Regions from separate parts of the Nocardia sp. 348MFTsu5.1 genome, predicted to be linked through region 2. Evidence: predicted binding sites of a transcription regulator. Region 2 holds the regulator's gene; the other holds the start of a gene.

Region 1 (3,149 bases), on a different contig from region 2:
GATGCGAACGACATTGTCCGTAGTTGTTGTCGACAGCCCGCGAGTATGAACAGGTGCGACGCTGCAACTGGTGAGGATGATGGAGAAGACCGTCACCGCACCCACCAGCGCGACGAGGCACCGATACCGTCTCACCCGTTGCCTCGCTCCTGGTCTTTGCTGCGTTCTCGCAGATCAGACCACAGCCCGAGGCGACCGACCAGCCCAACAATCATTCCGAGTTCAATTCGACAACGATGCACACGTTGCCGAATCATGGCGTAGCGTCGAGGCTTTCCCGATCGAATCGGAGTGATCATTTCGCGGCACCTAGTGTGGCGGTGGATCATCCACCTCGGGGGGGTCGGGATCGGAGTCGCACTCGCCGGGCGCTTCGCCGCGGAGCTCGCGTTCTCGCGCGGCGGCCGCCTCGCGGCGTTCGGCCAAAAGTGCCGCCCGTGCCCGCGCCAATGCTTCATCAGGGTGGTGGACCCGGTTGATTCTGGGTTTGCGTTCAGGGTCGATGTATTCCGGTGGAACCCAAGCGATCTTGCCCGCGTCGGGTCCATCAGGAACAACAAACGTTCGCCATTGACCGGGTCCGTCCCCGACTATCCGGTTGTGCGGCCCACACGCCCAGGCCAGACTGTCGATATCGGTCAATCCGCCATCGGCCCAATCCTTTGCCCCATGGTGGGCCTGAGACCACGCCGCAGGTTGATCACAACCCGGGTGAGTACAACCGCGCTGGGCGGCGACCATCGCCATCCGCTGCCACATCGAAGCACCACGGCGCGCCCGCCCGTAATAGAGGACCTCACTGGAACCGTCTTTGAACACCGCCAGATTCGGATCGCAGTCGGCGGCCAGATCGATAAGGTCTTGGACCGGAATGTCCACCCCTGTTGCGGTGTGCGCCACACCCGCTGCGGCCTCCAGGTCAGCCTTGCTCAACGTGATGATCAACTGCGCCGGCAGACCATTGTGAGTGTTACCGAGCTGACCAGAGGAAATCAGATACTTCAGCATCGCCGAGAGGGCATCGTGGTTGCGCTGGTCCTGGCTACGGGAATCGAGTTGCGCCGCCGCCCGCAGCACATCGGCATCGATCGCCGGATCATCAGCAGCACCCGACGGTGAGTCAGGGTTGCCCGGATCATTCATACCGGGCGCAGCCCAAATAGCCAGCAACACATCGAACAACGCCAGCGTCGTGGGATCCAAACGACCAGTGATCTTGCCCATCAGATCTTTGTCCTGTCGCCCGCGGTGCAGGCTGCGTTTGCGGACCCGATCACCCTCGTCGGTCAACGACCCGTCGGGATTGAGATGCGCGATCAGCCGATCACCCAGCGCAGACAAGCGGGTCGGGGTGTAGTCGGCAGCGAATCCTGCCATCGTCCGCTCGGCGCTCTCACGTTCCTCAGCCGCAATATTCGACGGGATCTCGTCGAGAGTGCCCAAGATTGCGTGAATGTGGTCGAGATCAATCACCCCGTGCCGCAGCAACTCTGAGGTGGCCGGGCACACCGGATCGAGAACCTCACCGGTCGGAGTGATCCGCGAGACAAGATTGTTCATCGCCGCGATCCGGCGCTTGACAGCACCATCACCCAGGCGCAGTTGACCTTTCAAAAACCCGTACGTCGAGGGATACCCGGCCTTCGCGTACGCCCGGCGGGCATCGATCCCGGCCGCGGCAGTCAACCCGGCATACGACAACTTCCGTGATCCGACCTCAATCTTCTCCACCAGCCGGGCGCTCTGCTCGTCGGACAGCACCGAAAGGTCAGCTGCCAGAAGCCGCTCGATCGCCGCCTCCACCTCGGCGGCCGCACTGACCGCGTCCGGAACCGACGTGGCTGCTGGTGTATCCGACATCGACCCCCCCGGATCAACTCTTCGAAAGTATGTTCCCAGGATAACGCGGCCCACCGACAAGCCCTCCGACGATGACGAGACGACGGTTCACCAGTCTCGACACAGTCACCGCCACAGCGCATCTAGTGCCACCGGAGGGTGCCCTCGAACGCAATGTCTCACGGGGCTACGACGCTAGTGGTGACGAACACTAGCCCCGCTTAGGGCTCACTCGGATTCATCACCCGCAAGCGTCCCGCCAGCAACCATCGCGAGTTCTGCGTGCGACAGATCGGCAGACTTTTCGACTCCGGTTTTGTTGTCTCGCTTAATCTTGGGTATGAACATCGCGGCAACGGCCCCAATCGCGACCACCCCACCAAGCATGATGAATCCGTTGGTGTAGCCGGATTCTTGTGGCAGGCCCGACGGCGATGCACCGGCCGTGACAACCGTGGCCATGAGCGCCGCACCGATCGATCCACCGATCGTGCGAACGTTCGCGTTCATCCCGCTGGCAACGCCTGTCTGTTCCGGTGGTACCGCCGCGACAACCACATTCGCCATTGCCGAAAATGCGAGGCCAAGCCCGATACCCGTAAACGACATCGCGATGTAGATGTCCAGCTCGGTCGAGTGTTGAAATGCCACGTAGAAGTAGCCGACCGAACTGATGGCGGCTCCTGCGATCAGAAGGTTCTTCGAGCCGAAATGTGCAGCCAGCCAACCGGCGCCGAGCCCGAACACGAACATCGCCACTGTGTTGGGCAGCATCATCAACCCGGATTGCGTGATGGACGCACCGAACCCATAGCCGGCTGAGGATTGTGTCTGCAAGAACTGCGGGACGAATCCGAGTGCGGCGAACAAGCCGAATCCGATCAACAGCGCAACAAGGTTGGCGGTCCACACGGTGCGAATCCGCATCATCTTCATGTCGATCAGTGGGTTGGACGACCTTGATTCGGCGAAGATCCAGATCACCAACACGACCACAGCGGTCACCAACAGTCCAATGACGCGTGGTGAGGCCCAGCCCCAGGTCGGCCCCTGACTGACTGCGAGCAGCAAGGCAACGAGCCAGGCGGAGAGAAGAAAAGCGGTAATCCAGTTGACCTGTCCCTCAGTCCGGACTCGGGACTCGGGGATCAGGAAGTGCGCGGAGACACCGGCGATCGTGGTCATGATCAGCGGGATCCAGAAAAGCCAGTGGTAGCTGAGAACGTCGACGATTGGACCGGCGATGATGGTACCCAGCCCCGCACCCACAGATGTCAGCGCAGCGACCATTCCAACCGCGCCCGGCACTT
Region 2 (3,149 bases):
CAGGCACGGCGACGACGGATTGCCTGTCCCTCGTCCGCCACCCGCGAATCGACTACGCGGGTGTCCTCGTTCTTGCAAAACGGGCAATGCATGCACGATTCCTCGACGGTCGACGGCCTGGGCGGAGTGACCAGACGCTGTGGTTCCGAGGATACCGCCCGGGCTGTGGGCCCCTGCATCATCTACCTGACGTAGACCGGCGTGACCAGCGCCTGCCCCACCGACAATGCCGAGTTGCTCATCGCGTTGAGCTCCATGATCTTTGCCACGACGGCTTCGGCCGGCATCTCGGGTGCGATCCGGGAAGCGATGGCCCCCAACGACTCCCCCGACTGAACCCGGACGACCTGGGTGCCGACGCGCCCCGGATCAGCAGACTGCTCCATCACGCCGCCGAAGAAGGTCATGAATGCAACGATCAGCATCAGACCGATTCCCGCGACGGCGCCGGCCGCCCAGGCGCGCCGACGGGCGAAGACCTTCTCGCGAGCGGTCGGCATTCGTTGTTCGGTGTTGCGCGATTCGGCGCAGGAGACGGCCACGCGGCGCTGAGCAGGCAGCCGGCGATCGGCCGGACGGGCGGTGTCCGCGGGCCGCAAGGGCCGCTTGGTACGCGGAACGGTAGCGCTCTCGGCGTGGTGAACGGGCCGAGCTGTGGCCGGCCGGATGATGGTGGTGGCTGCAGTCATGGGTTCAGTCCTCGGATCATCGGATCGATGGTGCATTCGATCACTCGTTCGATTGAAAGAGTGTTCGATTTGTATCACGGGGTTCCGACAAGCGCCACGCCTGATCGAACAAATGTTTGAGACTTGTGATGATTTGCACTACCTTTGTCCACATGGACCCCGCCCGATACCGCACGAACTGGAGGACCTGATGGCCGATACAACCCAGCCCCCGACGCCGTCGGACGGAGCCGCCACCACCGTGGTCGCCACCGGACCGCTGGCAGAAGGCTCACTGACCGCCCGCCAGAAAGCCGTACTCGAGGTCATCCGCGCCTCGGTCCGCGAGCGCGGCTACCCGCCGAGCATCCGGGAGATCGGTGACGCCGTCGGCCTGACCTCGACGTCGTCGGTCGCCCACCAGCTCCGCACACTCGAACGCAAAGGCTTCCTGCAGCGCGAGAACAACCGTCCCCGCGCGGTAAACATCCAGGACACCGACCTCAACCCGGCCACGGCTGCCGGTCAGGTGCAGGCACCCGACGAATCACTTCCGACGCCGACATTTGTCCCGGTCCTCGGCCGGATCGCGGCCGGTGGCCCGATCCTCGCCGAACAGGCCGTCGAAGACGTCTTCCCGCTCCCGAAGGAACTCGTCGGCGAGGGTTCGCTCTTCCTGCTCAGGGTGGTGGGCGAATCGATGATCGACGCCGCGATCTGCGACGGTGACTGGGTGGTCGTACGCCAGCAGAACGTCGCCGACAACGGAGACATCGTGGCCGCGATGATCGATGGCGAGGCCACGGTCAAGACCTTCAAGCGCACCAAAGACGCCGTGTGGCTGATGCCGCACAACCCGGTATTCGATCCCATCCCCGGCAACGATGCGGTCATCCTGGGCAAAGTTGTGACAGTGATGCGGCGACTCTAGAGACACACATGCGAAAAAGGCGGGTGCACCGGAGATCCGGTGCACCCGCCTTCTGCCGTTCGGCGCGTTGATGTTTGAGTGATCAGACCCCGAGGCTGCGTCCGATGACTTCCTTCATGATCTCGGTGGTGCCGCCGTAGATGGTCTGCACGCGTGAGTCCAGGAACGCCTTCGCGACGGAGTATTCACGCATGTAGCCGTAGCCGCCGTGCAGCTGCAGGCAGCGGTCGATCAGGTGCACCTGATTCTCGGTGGCGTAGTACTTGGCCATCGCGGCATCGGGGACGGTCAGCTTCTTCTCGTTCAGCAGCCCGATGCAGTGGTCGACGAACACGCGCGTCGTCGTCGTGGACGTGGCCAGCTCGGCCAGCAGGAAGCGGGTGTTCTGAAAGTTGCCGATCGAACGCCCGAAAGCCTTGCGGTCCTTGGAATATTGAACGGTGGTCTCCAGGACCTTCTCCATGGAGGCAGCGGCGACCACGGCGATCGACAGGCGCTCGCGCGGCAGGTTCTGCATCAGGTAGATGAAGCCGAGTCCCTCTTCACCGAGCAGGTTCTCGGCGGGTACGCGGACGTTGTCGAAGCTCAGTTCGGCGGTGTCCTGCGCCTTCATGCCGACCTTGTCGAGGTTGCGGCCGCGCTCGAAGCCGGGCATGCCGCGCTCGACGACCAGCAGGGAGAAACCCTTGGCGCCGGCCTCGGGATCGGTGCGCGCGACCACGATCACCAGGTCGGCGTTGATGCCGTTGGTGATGAAGGTCTTCGATCCGTTGAGCACCCAGTGATCGCCGTCCTTCTTGGCGGTCGTCTTGATCCCTTGCAGGTCCGAGCCGGTTCCGGGCTCGGTCATGGCGATGGCGGTGATGAGCTCACCGGAGGTGAATCCCGGGAGCCAGCGCGCCTTCTGCTCGTCGTTGGTCAACTCCAGCAGGTACGGCGCGATGACATCGTTGTGCAGGGTGAATCCCAGGCCGCTGAACCCACCGCGTGCGGATTCCTCGGAGACGATGCACTGATAGCGGAAGTCGTCGACTCCGCCGCCACCGAACTCCTCGGGCGCGTCAACGGCCAGGAAGCCGTTCTTACCGGCTTCGATCCACACGTCGCGATCGACGATGTTCTGCTCTTCCCAGCGGGCGTGGTGCGGCGCCACATGCTGCTCGAGGAAGCTGCGGTACGAATCGCGGTAGAGGAGGTGCTCAGGCTCGAAAATCGTGCGTTCCATCAAAGTCTCCATAACGAGGGTGTCCAAACGAGGTTGCCAGCAACTGTAACTGGATTCTACATTCAACCCAAGGAGCGCTCAGTCAGGGCAAGACGACCTGTCCAGGCCCGGATTCAGAACAGATGGGGCGCGGCGAACTCGGCCAGTGCATTGGCCAGTGCCGAGGGAACGCTGGCGACGATCTCGGTGCCGTCGGCACCATGCTTCTCGCTCGACACATCGCCTTCGGCATGGATGCGTGAGACCAGATCACCGCGGGAATACGGCACTCGGACACTGACGTGGACATCGTGCCTCGACACCGACTCACGAACCCGCTCGAGAA

Evidence for each region. The regulator LexA, encoded in region 2, represses DNA repair genes until DNA is damaged. The targets are predictions, from matches to a motif close to CGAACANNTGTTCG.
Region 1: a site for LexA is predicted at 1,883-1,896, ahead of H290_RS27490 (HNH endonuclease signature motif containing protein). Genes of this name have one in related genera too.

The regions. Positions count from the first base shown of each region.
Region 1 is NZ_KB911509.1:286,277-289,425, forward strand. It holds gene H290_RS0101310 (S9 family peptidase) at 1-135, opposite strand, end outside; gene H290_RS27490 (HNH endonuclease signature motif containing protein) at 310-1,860, opposite strand; gene H290_RS0101320 (MFS transporter) at 2,068-3,149, opposite strand, start outside.
Region 2 is NZ_KB911514.1:259,481-262,629, reverse strand. It holds gene nrdR (transcriptional regulator NrdR) at 1-92, opposite strand, end outside; gene H290_RS31170 (LysM peptidoglycan-binding domain-containing protein) at 183-689, opposite strand; gene lexA (transcriptional repressor LexA) at 880-1,599, shown strand; gene H290_RS0113780 (acyl-CoA dehydrogenase family protein) at 1,682-2,824, opposite strand; gene hflX (GTPase HflX) at 2,938-3,149, opposite strand, start outside.